One region of the Streptomyces sp. NPDC047043 genome, then DNA from elsewhere that is predicted to be linked to it. Evidence: riboswitches for the same ligand, from Rfam matches in the RefSeq annotation. Region 1 holds a riboswitch; each other region holds the start of a gene.

Region 1 (4,157 bases):
CGGCGTCGAGGAACTCCTCCGCTACGACGGCCCCGTGGAACTCGCCACCTGGCGCTTCGCCACCGAGCCGCTCACCATCGGCGGACAGCACATCGCACCCGGCGACCCCGTCCTCGTCGTACTCGCCGCCGCCGACCGGGACCCGGAGCGGTTCGCCGATCCGGACACCCTCGACCTGGCCCGCCGTGACAACCAGCACCTCGGGTACGGCCACGGGATCCACTACTGCCTCGGCGCACCGCTCGCCCGGCTCGAAGGCCAGACCGCGCTCGCCACACTCCTCACCCGGCTCCCAAACCTCCAACTTGCCCAGGACCCCGCCGAGTTGAGGTGGCGGGGCGGGCTCATCATGCGCGGACTGCGTACGCTTCCGGTCGAGTTCACCCCGATTGAGCCACTGCATCCCCCCGGTCAAAGGTGAAACGCCCTCTACTCTGTGATCTTCACGTGATCTACGCGGCATTAACTTGTGACAAGTGATCGAGTGCCGATACGTTCACGGATCAACGACGGCGCCCGAGTTCCATGCGCCGCGGTCATTGCTGTCTCGCGAAAGGCCTCCGCATGCTCTCCGGGAACGGTCGTCACCGTCGCCCCCGCCAGGCTCCGGCACTTCTCGTCGCGGCCGGAGTGACCGGCTCCGCCATCGCCATCCCGCTCCTCGGGGCAGCGAGCGCGAACGCCGCCGACGGCACCACCTGGGACAAGGTGGCGAACTGCGAGACCGGCGGCTCCTGGAGCGAGAACAGCGGCAACGGCTTCTACGGCGGGCTCCAGCTCTCCCAGAAGAACTGGGAGAAGTACGGCGGCCTCGACTACGCCCCGAGCGCCGACCTCGCCAGCCGCAACCAGCAGATAGCCGTCGCCGAGAAGCTCCTCGACGACCAGGGCGTCGGCGCGTTCCACACCTGCGGTCTGACCTCCGGGCTGAGCAAGAGCTCGGGCTCGGCCGACGTCGACACGGGCATTCTGGGCGACAGCTCCGATTCGTCCAGTTCGTCTGATTCTTTGGACGGTTCGGGCTCGACCGGTCTGTCCAACTCTTCGGGCGAGTCGTCGAGCAACTCGTCCGACGGCACGTCCTCGGCGGACAAGTCGGCCTCGCCCTCCACCTCTCCCGACTCCTCCGCGGACTCCAAGGGCAACTCCAGCAAATCGGACAAGTCGGCCTCGCCTTCCGTCTCTCCGTCCGATGCGCAGTCGGCCGACAGCTCATCCACAGGCCGGACGAACAGTGACGACTCGGACAAAGCCGAGCAGGCTGCGGGCTCTTGGGCCCTCGTCGACACCGGCGCGACCGGCACCGGCCGCCATCGTGGCGCCAGCGCCGACGAGTCCGCCGCCGACAGTCGTACGGACGACACGTACACCGTCCATGCCGGCGACACTCTCGCCTCCATCGCCGACTCCCTTGACCTGGACGGCGGATGGCGCGCGCTCTACGCCGAGAACAAGAAGGCCATCGGTACCGACCCGAACCACATCTTCGCCGGTCAGACCCTGCAACTCCCTGCCGAATAGGGCGAAAAGCAGAGGGAGTTCGCGTCACACTTCGCGCCGAATGTCCGCTTTGGCGAAAGTGTGGGATGAGTCTCAGAAGCCCTGATCGTCTTTGAAATTCCCCGGATTCCCTGTCTACGGTCGTCACCGCTCGTCACCACGAGCCCCGGCTGCCGCAACGCCGAATCCTGCCAGCGGCCGTACGGGAACAGTCGTCGCGTAAAGCGCCGTAGGCAGGAGCGGGGGACCCAAGGTAAGTGCCGGGTCCGGCAGTTGAGGCCGTATGGCCGAAGGCAGCCGGAACCGGCTTGGGGTGAAGTCGTGCACCGGGAGGTGCGCGGCAGGGCAACTCAACCGGCCCTAACCCGACAGCTCACCTCGCAGGCGTCGGTGAGGGGATCCTTCCATGCTGTTTTCCGGCAAGGGCAAGCACCGTCGTCCGTCCAAGGCCACCCGCGTCGCCGCGCTCGCCGGCGTCACCGGTGTCGCCATCGCCGCCCCGCTGATGGCGGCCGGCAACGCCTCCGCCGCCACCGCCTCCGAGTGGGACGCCGTCGCCCAGTGCGAGTCGGGCGGCAACTGGTCCATCAACACCGGCAACGGCTACTACGGCGGCCTGCAGTTCTCCGCCTCGACGTGGGCCGCGTACGGCGGCACGAAGTACGCCTCCACCGCCAACCAGGCCAGCAAGGCGCAGCAGATCGAGATAGCCGAGAAGGTCCTCGCCTCCCAGGGCAAGGGTGCCTGGCCGGTCTGCGGCAAGGGTCTGTCCGGCGCCACGTACAGCGGTTCCAGCAGCTCCTCCAGCTCCTCGAACTCGGGCAGCACCAGCACCCGCTCCTCCGAGCAGAGCGCCTCCCGCTCCTCCGAGCGTCCGACTGTCAAGAAGTCGACGAAGACCGTCACCACCCCGACCGGCAAGAAGGTCAAGAAGGGCGACGGCGAGTACAAGGTCGTCAAGGGTGACACCCTCAGCTCCATCGCCGAGAAGCACGGCGTCAAGGGCGGCTGGCAGAAGCTGTTCAAGCTGAACAAGGACATCGTCGAGGACGCCAACCTCATCTACCCGGGCCAGCAGCTGCACCTCAAGTGACAGCGGGCCGGTAGCTGAACCACAGCGCCCTGACAGCCGTGTCCTTCACTATGGAGGACACGTGAGGGCCTCCCCCGTCCCCACGGGCTCCCCGCTCCGGTGCGTGTTCCCCCGTACGCACCGGGGCGGGGCTCTTTTTGCGCCCACGCTTTGTTCCGTTCGGAAACAATTTACTCTCGGTTCCGCTCAAGGGGTGGTCGGCAGCGTGGCCGATCGGCCGGAGACGGTTAGGCTCGTCTCGCAGAGCCACTGCGCTACTGCCGTAGCCGCGTCACATCCATGAAGGAGATGCTCGTGCCGTCCATCGACGTCGTCGTAGCCCGGGAAATCCTGGACTCCCGAGGCAACCCCACGGTCGAGGTCGAGGTCGGCCTCGACGACGGCAGCACGGGTCGTGCCGCCGTCCCGTCCGGCGCCTCGACGGGTGCCTTCGAAGCCATCGAGCTCCGCGACGGTGACCCCAACCGCTACCAGGGCAAGGGTGTCGAGAAGGCCGTCCTCGCCGTCATCGAGCAGATCGGCCCGGAGCTGGTCGGCTACGACGCCACCGAGCAGCGTCTGATCGACCAGGCGATGTTCGACCTGGACGCCACCGACAACAAGGGCTCCCTCGGCGCCAACGCCATCCTCGGCGTCTCCCTCGCCGTCGCCCACGCCGCCTCCGAGGCCAGCGACCTCCCGCTCTTCCGCTACCTGGGCGGCCCGAACGCGCACCTGCTGCCGGTGCCGATGATGAACATCCTGAACGGCGGCTCGCACGCCGACTCCAACGTGGACATCCAGGAGTTCATGATCGCCCCGATCGGCGCGGAGTCCTTCTCCGAGGCGCTGCGCTGGGGCACCGAGGTCTACCACACCCTCAAGAAGGTGCTGAAGACCAAGGGCCTGTCCACCGGCCTCGGCGACGAGGGCGGCTTCGCCCCGAACCTGGACTCCAACCGTGCCGCCCTCGACCTCATCCTCGAGGCCATCAAGGAAGCCGGCTACGCCCCGGGCGAGCAGATCGCCCTCGCGCTCGACGTCGCCGCCTCCGAGTTCTACAAGGACGGCAAGTACCTCTTCGAGGGCAAGGAGCGCTCCGCCGCCGAGATGACGGAGTACTACGAGGAGCTCGTCGCGGCCTACCCGCTCGTCTCCATCGAGGACCCGCTGTTCGAGGACGACTGGGCCGGCTGGAAGGTCATCACCGACAAGCTCGGCGACAAGGTCCAGCTCGTCGGCGACGACCTGTTCGTCACCAACCCGGAGCGCCTGGCCCGCGGTATCGAGGACGGCGCCGCCAACGCGCTGCTCGTGAAGGTGAACCAGATCGGTTCGCTCACCGAGACCCTGGACGCCGTCGAGCTCGCCCAGCGCAGCGGCTTCAAGTGCATGATGTCCCACCGCTCCGGCGAGACCGAGGACGTCACCATCGCCGACCTCGCCGTCGCCACCAACTGCGGCCAGATCAAGACCGGCGCCCCGGCCCGCTCCGAGCGCGTCGCCAAGTACAACCAGCTGCTGCGCATCGAGGAGATCCTCGACGACGCCGCGGTGTACGCGGGTCGTTCGGCCTTCCCGCGCT
Region 2 (4,157 bases), on a different contig from region 1:
GGAGCGCGGCGAGGTCTACGGCTGCGCCCTCGGCTGGTCCGGTTCCTGGCGGATCGCGGTGGCGCAACTCCCGGACGCGCGCGTGCAGATCACCGGCGGCGCCGGCTACGACGACTCCGGGCTGCTGCGCCTGGAGGCGGGGGAGTCGTACACGTCCCCCGTCTTCGCCGGCCTGTGGAGCGACGGCGGCTTCGGCGGTGCGAGCCGTGCCTGGCACGCGTACCAGCGCGCGTACGTCATCCCGGACGCCGACCGGGACCGGCCCGTGCTGTTCAACTCCTGGGAGGCCACGGAGTTCGACATCTCCGAGGAGCAGCAGGGAACCCTTGCCCGGCGGGCCGCGGCGATCGGTGTCGAGCTGTTCGTCGTCGACGACGGCTGGTTCGGCAAGCGCGTCAGCGACCGCGCCGGACTCGGCGACTGGACGCCCAACCGGGACCGGTTCCCGAACGGCCTCAAGCCGCTCGCCGACTATGTGCACGCCCTCGGCATGCAGTTCGGCATCTGGGTCGAACCCGAGATGATCAATCCGGACAGCGACCTCTACCGCGCACACCCCGACTGGGTGCAGTTCCAACCGGGACGAAAGCGGACGGAATTCCGCAATCAGCTTGTACTGAACCTGGCCCGGGAGGATGTCCAGGAGTACCTGTGGGAGCGGCTCGACGGGCTGCTGTCCGGCGCCCCGATCGACTATGTGAAGTGGGACTTCAACCGCTGCTTCACCGACGCGGGCTGGCCGGGCGAGCCCTACCCGCAGCGGCTCTGGGTGGATCATGTCCGCGCCCTGTACACGCTGTTGGACCGACTGCGGGCGGCCCACCCCGACGTCGCCTTCGAGTCCTGCTCGGGCGGTGGCGGCCGGATCGATTTCGGGATCATGAGCCGTACGGACCAGGTGTGGACCTCCGACAACACCGATCCGCTCGACCGTCTCGCCATCCAGCACGGCTTCAGCCAGATCCACCCCGCGCGCGTGATGGCCGCCTGGGTCACCGACAGCCCGAACACCCAGCTCAACGGGCGGGTCAGCTCGCTGCGCTTCCGGTTCGTGAGCGCCATGGCGGGCGTACTCGGGGTCGGCGGGGACCTCACTCAGTGGACCGAGGAGGAGCTTGCCGAGGCCCGGGAGTGGGTGACGCTCTACAAGGAGATCCGGCCCCTTGTGCAGCACGGCGACCTCCATCGGCTCCGGCCCCCGACCGGTGGGCTCAGCGCGGTGCAGTACGTGCGCGGGGACGAGGCGGTTGTCCTTGCCTGGCTCCAGGCGCAGAGCTACGGGGAGCCTGTACCGGCCCTGCGGCTGCGCGGCCTCGACCCGACAGCATCGTACGAATGCCTCGAAACGGGCGAAGTTCACAGAGGTGGCGTATTGCTGCATCACGGGCTTCGTACCGGATTGCGTGGCGACCTTGATGCGGCGATCTTCCGACTGCGTCGCATCTGAGCTATCTGTCCGAATTGGTGCCTTGATTCTGCTTCATCATCCTTCATTCCAACTCGCTCTGGAATGAGGTGTGGTGGAGCAGTGTCACGTGAGGAGCGTCATATTCGTGACCGTGCGTGGCCCGTCATGCTCACGTAATTCACGTGCTTTACATGGGGGTTTGGGTAAAGAGGTGATCCCGTAATTCACGCTGGGTGACCGCGAATTCCCACAAGGGATCAACAGAATCCCATTCCCAGGGAACCGTCACTTGTCCCTTTGCGTCCCGGTCGCTTACGTTCGCCACCAATCCGGACGGACGCCCAATCCTGCCGCCGCCCGGTGCCCGCACAACTCACCCGTGAACGGCAGGAGCGGGGGACCCACAGGTACAACCGCCTGTTCCGGTCTCCGGAACGGCTAGGGGTTAAGTCGCGTCCAAAACGCGGCCGGACATCTCCAGTCCGCACCCGACAGCTCACCTCGTAGGCGCCGGAGAGGAATTCGCCATGCCCGCGAAGGGTAAGCACCGCCGCCCGAAGTACCAGCGTTTCACTCGCTCCATTGCCGTCGCCGGAACCGGTGGCGCAGCTCTCGCCCTTCCGCTCATGGGCGCCGCCGGGGCCCATGCCGCCACCCCGCAGTCCGCTTCCCAGTCGGTTTCGGAAAAGACCGTCCAGTCCCTTCCGGCCGCCGAGAAGAAGGCGGCCAAGAAGAAGACCGCCGCCAACGCGGGTGTGCGGACCTATTCGGTCCGGGCCGGTGACTATCTCGCGAAGATCGCCGACGAGCAGCACGTCGCCGGCGGCTGGAAGAAGCTCTACTCGGACAACCGCCGGGCCGTCGGCGACGACCCCTCGTTGATTCACCCGGGTCTGAAGCTCACGATCGGCAATAAGGCCGCGACGAGCACCACCAAGTCCTCGTCCTCCGCCCCGTCCAAGGCCTCTTCGCCGAGGGGCTCTTCGGCGAAGTCCTCTTCCTCCTCGAAGAAGACCGCCACGCAGGCCGCCGAAACCACCAAGACGGCAAGCGGGTTCACGCTCCCGGTCGCCGGTGCCGCCGTCGGCACGGGCTACCACGTGGCCGGCAGCATGTGGTCCAGCGGGTACCACACGGGCGTCGACTTCGTCGTCCCGACCGGCACCTCCCTCAAAGCCGTGGGTGCGGGCACCGTCGTCTCCGCGGGCTGGGGCGGCGCGTACGGCAACCAGGTCGTCATCAAGCTCGCCGACGGCTACTACGCGCAGTACGGCCACCTGTCCCAGCTCTCCGTCTCGGCAGGCCAGACCGTGACCGAGGGCCAGCAGATCGGCCTCTCCGGAGCGACCGGCAACGTGACCGGACCGCACCTGCACTTCGAGATCAGGACCACGCCGAACTACGGCTCCGACGTGGACCCGGTCGCCTACCTCCGCTCGAAGGGCGTCGGAGTCGGCTGACCCCCCGCCGACCGATCGCCTGACACGCCGCCGAAGGCCGGACCCCGATCCCCGGGTCCGGCCTTCGGTGTGTTCGGCTTTGCGGAGCCATGATCGTTTCATTGCGGTCCTGTGGCGGGTGGTGCAGGGCTGTCGACAGTGAGGGGAAAGTGGGGACAGAGTGATCTCCGTAGCGATGCAAGCGCTTGCTACCGCCCTTCGAGGCCCACGGAGGTCCCCCTGCCCGGCGTCGACCGACGCACCGTCATCAAGGGCGCCGCAGCCGCGGCCGCCGTCGCCCAGTTCTCCTGGGCCGTGTCCTGCACCGCCGCGGCGGACGGCGACGACACCGAACTGCACTGGCTGGAGGGCCAGGCCCCCGACGTGCACGGCGGTGCCACCTGGGGCGTGCCCTGGGCGCTCGGTGCTCACCGGCCGGAGCAGACGTTCCGGCTCGCGACCGCGGACGGCGCCGATGTCCCCGTACAGACCTGGGCCTCCGGCTACTGGCCCGACGGCTCGATCAAGTGGACCGCGCACGCGATCGCCCGAGACGCACCGAAGGCATCGGCGTACCGGCTCACGGCCGGAACTCGCGCCGCACGCGCGCAGAAGGTGACCGTCAGCCGCTCCGCCGGACGGGTCGAGGTGTCCATCGGCGTCATCACCGCCGTGTTCGGCGCGAAGGGCTCCGACACGGCCGTGCGCAGCGTGCGGCGCGGGTCGGCCGAGATCGGGCGGGACGGTCAACTGGTCGCCGTACGGCAGGAGTCCGTGCGTGAGGGCGCGGACGTCGAGCAGTCGGCCGGTCGTGTCGAGAAGGTCGAGGTGGAGCAGGACGGTCCGGTGCGGGCCGTGGTCCGCGTCGAGGGCCGGCACCGCCGCGGCGGGCGCGCCTGGCTGCCGTACACGCTCCGCTTCGTCTTCTTCGCCGGCGCCGAGTCCTTCGGTCTGGTGCACACCTTCGTCGGGGACGGCGAGCAGAAGCCCGGTGCCGACCGGGGCGGCTTCCTGCGCGGCCTCGGCATCCGCTGCACGGTGCCGCCCTCCGACCAGCCGTACGACCGGCACATACGGTTCGCCGACTCGGGTGGCGGCGTGTTCGTCATACCGGAGCAGCGGAGTTCCGAGCCGCCTACCGCGCCCTCCTCGACCGGTTGCGGGCGGCCGCTCCGCACACTCGCATCCTCGCGCCGCGTCCCTTCAACGGCGCGCACGCCGACGGCATCGCGGCCGTGGTGGCCGAACCGGCCGATTGCGGCGCGGAGTTCGTCGGCACAACCGACTGGCTCTCCCTCGGACGGTGACTT
Region 3 (4,157 bases), on a different contig from region 1:
TGCCGCACGACGGCACGCGCGCGTGCGACGCGGCCGACCTCGCACTCACCGTCCTCGGCGGCGGCGAGTCCTCCCGCCTCTACAACCGGCTGGTACGGCGCGACCGTACGGCCGTCGCCGCCGGCTTCGGCCTGCTGCGGCTGGCCGGAGCGCCCTCCCTGGGCTGGCTGGACGTGAAGACCTCCGGTGACGTCGAGGTGCCGGTCATCGAGACCGCCATCGACGAGGAGCTCGCCCGGTTCGCCGAGGAGGGCCCCACGGCCGAGGAAATGGAGCGCGCCCAGGCCCAGTTGGAGCGCGAGTGGCTGGACCGGCTCGGCACGGTCGCGGGCCGCGCCGACGAACTGTGCCGGTTCGCCGTCCTGTTCGGCGACCCGCAGCTCGCCCTGACCGCCGTCCAGCGCGTCCTGGAGGTGACACCGGAGGAGGTCCAGGAGGTCGCCAAGGCCCGCCTGCGGCCCGACAATCGCGCGGTGCTGGTCTACGAGCCGGTCTCGGGAGAGATCGCCGAGGACGCGGATCCGCCCGAAGACCCCGAGGCCGAGGCCACGGTCGAAGCCGGCGACAACAACAAGGAGGCGGCCAAGTGACCGAGCTCGCCACGATGCAGTTCCACCCGCAGCCCCAGGCGGGCGAGGCCAAGCCCTGGGCCTTCCCGGCACCCGAGCGCGGCGCGCTCGACAACGGCCTGACCGTGCTGCGCTGCCACCGCCCCGGCCAGCAGGTCGTCGCCGTGGAGGTGCTCCTGGACGCGCCCCTGGAGGCCGAGCCGACCGGCTTCGACGGTGTCGCCACGATCATGGCGCGCGCCTTCTCCGAGGGCACCGACAAGCACTCCGCCGAGGAGTTCGCCGCCGAGCTGGAGCGCTGCGGCGCCACCCTCGACTCGCACGCCGACCACCCCGGCGTCCGGATCAGCCTCGAAGTGCCGGCCTCCCGCCTCGGCAAGGCGCTCGGTCTGCTCGCCGACGCCCTCAGGGCGCCCGCGTTCGCCGACAGCGAGGTCGAGCGGCTCGTCCGCAACCGCCTCGACGAGATCCCGCACGAGCTGGCCAACCCCTCCCGCCGCGCTGCCAAGGAGCTCTCCAAGGAGCTGTTCCCGACGACCTCGCGCATGTCACGCCCGCGTCAGGGCACCGAGGAGACCGTCGAGAAGATCGACTCCGCGGCCGTACGGGCCTTCTACGACCGGCACGTCCGGCCCGCCACGGCCACCGCGGTCGTCGTCGGCGACCTCACCGGCATCGACCTGGACGCGCTGCTCGGCGAGACCCTCGGCGAGTGGACGGGCTCCAAGGCCGAGCCCCGCCCCGTGCCGCCGGTGACCGCCGACGACACCGGCCGCGTGATCATCGTGGACCGTCCGGGCGCCGTCCAGACGCAGCTGCTCATCGGCCGCGTCGGCCCCGACCGGCACGACCGCGTGTGGCCCGCGCAGGTCCTCGGCACGTACTGCCTGGGCGGCACCCTCACCTCCCGCCTGGACCGCGTCCTGCGCGAGGAGAAGGGCTACACCTACGGTGTGCGCGCGTTCGGCCAGGTCCTCAGGTCCGCCCCGGACGGCTCGGGCGCCTCGATGCTCGCCATCAGCGGCTCCGTCGACACCCCCAACACCGGCCCGGCGCTCCAGGACCTGTGGACGGTGCTGCGCACGCTCGCCGAGGGCGGCCTCACCGACGCCGAACGCGATGTCGCCGTACAGAACCTCGTCGGGGTGGCGCCGCTGAAGTACGAGACCGCGGCGGCCGTCGCGAGCACGCTGGCCGACCAGGTCGAGCAGCACCTGCCCGACGACTACCAGGCGACGCTGTACCAGCAGCTCGCCGCGACCGGCACCGTGGAGGCCACCGCGGCCGCCGTGAGCGCCTTCCCGCAGGACCGCCTGGTGACCGTTCTCGTCGGTGACGCGGCGCAGATCAAGGAGCCGGTCGAGGCCCTCGGCATCGGCGAAGTCACCGTCGTGGCAGCCGAGTAGAGGCCCGGTCAGCCGCACGCGCGCGTGGGGGCCCTGGTGACTGATGAGTCACCAGGGCCCTCTTATGTCCGAATTGAAAGAGAATTGAAGGAGAGTTGCGTGTTTGCCCTGTGGGATGCGCTACAAAGACCCTGATCCGTTTGGGAATTGAAAGCGGCCCCGCTTAGCGTCGTCCGGGCTGTCCGTCAGGCACCGCGCCGCACCCGCGGCACCGGACAGCCATCGCCGAGTCCCCGTACGGCGCGAGCCAGGGGAGCCGGGGACCCACCGCAGTCCCTGGGGTGAATCGGACGCCCGCGCGTGCAGCGAGGGGGTCCGTAGGAGACCTTCCTGCTCCGAACCCGTCAGCTAACCCGGTAGGCGAGAAGGAAGGAAAGGACAAGCCACTACATGGCGTTCACCCGCGCCACCGGGAAGCACCGCCGTCCCAGCCGGACGCACCGCACCACCAAGCGCGCCGCCGGCGTCGCGGCCCTCGCCACCACCGGCGTCGTCGGTGCCCTGGCCGCCCCCGCACTCGCCGCCGAGACCTCCGTCGAGCAGACCGGCCTCACCCCCGTCATCACCATCGGCGACACGCTCGCCGACAAGATCGACGCCCAGGCCGACGCCCAGAAGCAGGCCGCCGAGGAGGCCGCGCTCAAGAAGGCGGCCGCGGAGGCCGCGCGCGAGAAGGCCGCCGCGAAGGCCAAGCAGGAGCGCGAGGCCAAGGAGCGTGCCGCCCGCGAGGCCGAGCGCAAGCGCCTCAACACGTTCGTCGCGCCGATATCGAACTCGTATGTCTCGACCGGCTACAAGGCGAGCAGCAGCCTGTGGTCCTCCGGCAGCCACACGGGCATCGACTTCCACGCCGCGAGCGGCACGACCGTCCACGCGGTGGGCTCCGGCACCGTCGTCGAGACCGGCTGGGGCGGGTCCTACGGCAACCAGATCGTGATCAAGATGAACGACGGCACGTACACCCAGTACGGCCACCTGTCGTCCATCGGAGTCTCGGTGGGCCAGAAGGTCACCCCGGGCCAGCAGATCGGTCTCTCCGGCGCGACCGGCAACGTCACGGGACCGCACCTGCACTTCGAGGCCCGTACGACCCCCGAGTACGGCTCGGACATCGACCCGCTCGCCTACCTGCGCTCGCACGGTGTGAACGTCTGACGACGGACCGCAGGATCCACTGAAACCCCGGCTCCCCGAGCCGGGGTTTCGTCGTTTCTGTCGCCTTGCTGTCCAAAAAATATCCATGGATTCCGGCCCGCCGTCGGAAATTCCGGCTCCGTGCAATAGAGTCACGGAACACACGTCAATCATCGACGTTTCACGGGGATTAAGTCGGAGGTCGGTCATGCGTATTCCGGCGCACTCGGTGTGCACGGCGATCCGGGACGACATCGTCGCCGGTGTCTACGAGCGCGGCAGCCGGCTCACCGAGGAACTGCTCGCGCGCCGCTACGGCGTCTCGCGCGTCCCCGTGCGCGAGGCCCTGCGCACTCTGGAGGCCGAGGGCTTCGTGGTGACCCGGCGGCACGCGGGCGCGTGTGTGGCGGAACCGACCGAACAGGAGGCCGCCGACCTGCTGGAGATGCGCATGCTGCTGGAGCCGCTGGGTGCCTCCCGGGCCGCCCAGCGGCGCACCGAGGCCCACCTCAAGGTGCTGCGCGGTCTGGTCAGACTGGGCCAGGAGCGGGCCAGGAGGGGCAACAGCGAGGATCTGCGCTCCCTGGGGGGCTGGTTCCACGAGACCCTCGCACAGGCCTCCGGCAGCCCCGCCCTGACCTCGATGCTGACCCAGCTGCGGCACAAGATCGCCTGGATGTACACCGTGGAGGCGCCCGCCAACCCCGTGGAGTCCTGGGCGGAGCACGGCGCGATCGTCGACGCCGTGGCCCGCGGCGACAGCGAACGCGCGCGGGCGGTGACGACGCTGCACACCGAGCGCTCGAGCGCGGCGCACCGGCTGCGCTTCGGCGGACCGGACCGCGCAAACGGTGTGAGGAACTCGCAACATGCCGTAAACATGTCGAGCCTGCGGCATTAACACGGGCGCCGTATACAAAGAGGAGAGAATTCGCGGGGGATTATTTCTGCTGCCCGCGATCGAGAATTCTGCAGCCCCGGTACGGGAAATGCGAAGGGCCCGCCCGATAATTCGGACGAGCCCTTCTGTGGTGCCGTGATCAGACGG
Region 4 (4,157 bases), on a different contig from region 1:
GCGACGGCAAGGTGGGCATGTTCGGCATCTCCTGGGGCGGCTTCAACTCCCTCCAGATCGCGGCCCTCGCGCCCGAGCCGCTCAAGGCGGTCGTCACCGTCTGCTCCACGGACGACCGCTATGACAACGACGTGCACTACATGGGAGGTTCCGTCCTGGCGGTGGACATGCACGCGTGGGCGGCGACGATGCTCGCCTTCGTGTCGCGACCGCCCGATCCGCTGTACGTCGGCCCGGTCTGGCGGGAGATGTGGATCAAGCGCTTGGAGGGCGCCGTCGAGCCCTTCCTGCACACCTGGCTGACCCACCAGACGCGCGACGAGTACTGGCGCCACGGCAGCGTCTGCGAGGACTACGGCGCGATCGACGCCGCCGTCCTCGCGGTGGGCGGCTGGCACGACCCGTACCGCGACACGGTGCTGCGCCTCGTCGAGCACCTGCCCGCCGACCGCGTACGCGGCCTGATCGGCCCCTGGTCGCACCAGTACCCGGACCGCGGCCTGCCGCCGGGCCCGGCGATCGGCTTCCTCCAGGAGACCCTGCGCTGGTGGGACCACTGGCTCAAGGGCATCGACTCCGGGGCGATGCGCGAGCCCCTGCTGCGTGCCTACATCAGCGACTCGCACCCTCCGGCCACGGTGTACGGGACGCTGCCGGGGCGGTGGGTCGGGGAGCCGGGGTGGCCGTCGCCCAATGTCACGGCGGTCTCGTACGGGCTTCCGGGCAGTGCTATGTCACATTCCACTGCCGCTGCACCGGTCCGCTCACCCCAGCACACAGGCGTGGACGCCGGCCGTTTCTTCCCCTTCGGCAACGACGCCGATCTGCCGCCGGACCAGCGCGACGAGGACGGGCGGTCGGTGTGCTTCGACTTCGTGGTGGGCGAGGAGACATGGGTGCTGGGGCGGCCGAGGGTGCGGCTGCGGGTGACCTCCGAGGTGGCGAGCGGTCAGATTGTCGTACGGCTATGTGACATGACACCGGATGGTTCATCGACCCTCGTCACGCGCGGCGTGCTGAACCTGTCCGCGCGGCAGGGACGCGACCGTGCCGTGCCGTGGACGACGGGTGCCACCGAGGACGTCGAGTTCGAGCTGAACGGCATCGGCCATGTCTTCCCGTCCGGCCATCGCATCCGTCTTGCCGTGTCCTCCGCGTACTGGCCGTGGATCTGGCCGCAGCCCGACTCGGCGGCCGGCTTCACGCTGCATCCGGAGGGCAGTTCGCTGGAACTTCCGGTACGCGCGCGTGCGTCGGACGAGAAGGCGATCATCTTCGAGGAGCCGGAGCAGGCGCAGACGCTGGGCGTGAACTCCCCGATCACGCTGGACGAACCGCGCCCCGAGCGCCTCGTGGTGCGGGACGTCGCCAAGGGCGAGTGGCGCCTGGAGGTCGACCCGCGCTACGGCGGCACGCGCGTGTACCCGGACGGTCTGGAGTTCACCGAGGACGCCCTGGAGACGTACACGATCCATGAGGCCGACCCTCTGTCGGCGCGCACCCGCTCGGACTGGTTCGTCCGCCTGCACCGGCCGGAGCTCGCGTGGGACGCCACGGTCCGTACGCGCTCGAAGATCAGCTGTACCGGAAAGGACTTCATCGCCTCGAATGAGGTGATTTGCACGGACGGTGGAGAGGTCGTCTTCCACCGGACATGGGAGCGGCGGATCCCACGGACGGCCGGTTGACTATGAGTTGAGGGCATTGCCCGTTTTTGCACGCTTCGTGAATCGGGTGCGATGTCAGTGACTTGAGTCACGCGCGACCGCAGACGTCACCACCACCCTCCGCTCGCGTTCCCCCTTGCGCCATGAGCCAGTTGAGCCTTGGCAGCCGCAAAGGATCAAGCGGCCCATAAGGCTCATGCCGAGGTCAATGGGTGCGATCCATCAATCCGGCACTTGTTTCGGGCATGTGCTCTCGCATACGTTTCCGGCCCAGCCGGGCGGACGCCGAATCCTGCCGCCGTCCGAGCTTCCATCACCGCACCCACTCGTACACGGCAGGAGCGGGGGACCCAGGTAAGTCGCCGGTCCGGACGTCTCGATGCGTCCCGGAACGGCTAGGGGTGAAGCCGTGCCCGTCAGGGCGCGGCCGGGCAACTCCCCGCCCGAACCCGACAGCTCACCTCGTAGGCGCCGGAGAGGAACAGCGCCATGCCCCGAGGCAAGCACCGCCGCCCCAGAACCAGCCCCCTCACCCGAGGCGTCGTCGCCGCCGGAGCCGGCACCGCCGCACTCGCGATCCCGCTCCTGAGCGCGACTGCCGCGAGCGCCGCGACGCCGGCCCAGGCCCCCGCCGCCGCGTCGGCCGCATCGCAGGTCAGGTCCGTCACGTACACCACGGTCAACGGCGACACGCTCTACGGCATCGCGGACAAATACGACACTCCGGGTGGCTGGCGGCAGATCTACAAGGACAACCGCAAGGCCATCGGCGACAACCCCAGGCTGATCCACTCGGGCCTGAAGCTGACGGTCAGGACGACGAAGACGGCGAGCACGACGGCCGCCAAGAAGTCCTCGTCCGTCGCGCACGCCACCCAGGCCTCCGCCAAGACGTACGCGAACAACCTGGACGGATGGATCCGCCAGTCGCTGGACATCATGGCGCAGAAGGGAATTCCCGGTACGTACGACGGCATTTACCGCAACATCATCCGGGAGTCGTCCGGCAACCCGGCCGCCATCAACAACTGGGACTCCAACGCCGCCGCGGGCACCCCGTCCAAGGGCCTGCTGCAGGTCATCGACCCGACGTTCCTGGCCTACCACGTGCCCGGCACGTCGCTCGACCCGTTCGACCCGGTCGCGAACATCACCGCCGCCTGCAACTACGCGGCCGCGCGGTACGGCTCCATCGACAACGTGTTCGGGGCGTACTAGGTCTCTGCGGTCACGAATAGAGTCGTTCGAGGACGGCGGCGATGCCGTCGTCCTCGTTCGACAGGGTGATCTCGTCGGCCACGGCCTTGAGTTCGGGGTGGGCGTTGGCCATCGCGACGCCGTGGGCGGCCCAGTCGAACATGGGGATGTCGTTCGGCATGTCGCCGAAGGCGATCGTCCCTTCCGGGCCAAGTCCCAGGTATGCGGCGGCCAGTGCGAGGCCCGTCGCCTTCGTGATGCCGCATGGCTGGAGTTCGACGGTCCCCGGCCCCGACATGGTGACGGTGGCCAGCGAACCGACCACCGAGCGAGCCGTCGCCGCCAACTCGTCGTCCGTCAGGTCGGGATGGCGCAGCAGCACCTTGCTGATGGGTTCGCACCAAAGGTCGTCGCGCCGCTCGACGCGTACCGCGGGCAGCGCGGGATGCGGCATCAGGTAGCCCGGTTCGATGAGCGTGAGGCCGTCCACGCCGTCCTGGTCCACCGCCGCGTACACCTCGCCCACCTCGGCCTCGATCTTGCCCAGGGCGGTCTCGGCCAGCTCCCTGTCCAGCGTGACGGACCAGAGCAGACGGTCCGCGCCGGCGTCGTACACCTGCGCGCCCTGTCCGCACACCGCGAGCCCCCTGCCGCCCAGTTCGTCCAGGAGCGGGCGCACTCTCGGGGCCGGCCGGCCCGTGACGACGAGGTGCCGGACGCCGGCGCCGGCCGCCCGCGCGAGCGCGGCGAGGGACCGGTCGGAGAGCGTGTCGTCGCCTCGGAGCAGCGTGCCGTCCAGGTCGGTGGCGATGAGTGCATATGCGGTGGGTGCGGCCATGATCAGAGAATACGGACAGGACGCCGCGCCGACTCATCGCCAACCGGACGACCGCCCCGTTCACCCCCGCCACTTCGTCAACTCCCGTACCCATAACGGCCTTTCCGCCACCGGCATGGGCTCTTCGGTACCAGTACGGGGCTTTTGGCCATGGTGCCTGCTGCCTCCGAAGTCCCTTGTCAGTGGCGGCTGCGACGCTTGCGATGTCGCTTTCACTGCACTTACGGAACGGGGCTGTTGTTGTGAAGGATCGGGCGGAGAAGTTCCAGGCGCATCTGCGCGAGGCCGCCGTCGGCATCCTGGAGCGGTTCCCGCAGGAACTGCGGCCCGAGATATACGCGCTCTCGTTCCGCATCTGGCAGATCGACTACGACGCCCGGCGGCCGTACGTGGCCATCGGCTACAACACGGAGAGCCAGTACGAGCGCGAGAAATACCCGGAGGACCCGGGCGAG

The links. A riboswitch is a leader RNA that binds a small molecule or an ion and turns the genes downstream of it on or off. The one in region 1 is predicted to bind cyclic di-AMP.
Region 2: it holds a riboswitch for cyclic di-AMP, as region 1 does, so the genes downstream of both, ABZ880_RS32055 (LysM peptidoglycan-binding domain-containing M23 family metallopeptidase) here and ABZ880_RS11880 (transglycosylase family protein) in region 1, are expected to answer to the same signal.
Region 3: it holds a riboswitch for cyclic di-AMP, as region 1 does, so the genes downstream of both, ABZ880_RS32810 (M23 family metallopeptidase) here and ABZ880_RS11880 (transglycosylase family protein) in region 1, are expected to answer to the same signal.
Region 4: it holds a riboswitch for cyclic di-AMP, as region 1 does, so the genes downstream of both, ABZ880_RS21685 (LysM peptidoglycan-binding domain-containing protein) here and ABZ880_RS11880 (transglycosylase family protein) in region 1, are expected to answer to the same signal.

What each region holds. Positions count from the first base shown of each region.
Region 1 covers NZ_JBEYVO010000006.1:237,323-241,479, forward strand. The annotation lists gene ABZ880_RS11870 (cytochrome P450) at 1-421, shown strand, start outside; gene ABZ880_RS11875 (transglycosylase family protein) at 565-1,521, shown strand; cyclic di-AMP (ydaO/yuaA leader) riboswitch at 1,716-1,902, shown strand; gene ABZ880_RS11880 (transglycosylase family protein) at 1,907-2,593, shown strand; gene eno (phosphopyruvate hydratase) at 2,882-4,157, shown strand, end outside.
Region 2 covers NZ_JBEYVO010000022.1:170,612-174,768, forward strand. The annotation lists gene ABZ880_RS32050 (alpha-galactosidase) at 1-1,447, shown strand, start outside; cyclic di-AMP (ydaO/yuaA leader) riboswitch at 1,753-1,931, shown strand; gene ABZ880_RS32055 (LysM peptidoglycan-binding domain-containing M23 family metallopeptidase) at 1,936-2,868, shown strand; gene ABZ880_RS32060 (hypothetical protein) at 3,163-4,157, shown strand, end outside.
Region 3 covers NZ_JBEYVO010000023.1:123,719-127,875, forward strand. The annotation lists gene ABZ880_RS32800 (pitrilysin family protein) at 1-590, shown strand, start outside; gene ABZ880_RS32805 (pitrilysin family protein) at 587-1,975, shown strand; cyclic di-AMP (ydaO/yuaA leader) riboswitch at 2,189-2,352, shown strand; gene ABZ880_RS32810 (M23 family metallopeptidase) at 2,366-3,130, shown strand; gene ABZ880_RS32815 (GntR family transcriptional regulator) at 3,318-4,010, shown strand; gene ABZ880_RS32820 (HPr family phosphocarrier protein) at 4,150-4,157, opposite strand, start outside.
Region 4 covers NZ_JBEYVO010000013.1:106,287-110,443, forward strand. The annotation lists gene ABZ880_RS21680 (CocE/NonD family hydrolase) at 1-1,688, shown strand, start outside; cyclic di-AMP (ydaO/yuaA leader) riboswitch at 1,972-2,151, shown strand; gene ABZ880_RS21685 (LysM peptidoglycan-binding domain-containing protein) at 2,157-2,885, shown strand; gene ABZ880_RS21690 (HAD family hydrolase) at 2,896-3,702, opposite strand; gene ABZ880_RS21695 (hypothetical protein) at 3,945-4,157, shown strand, end outside.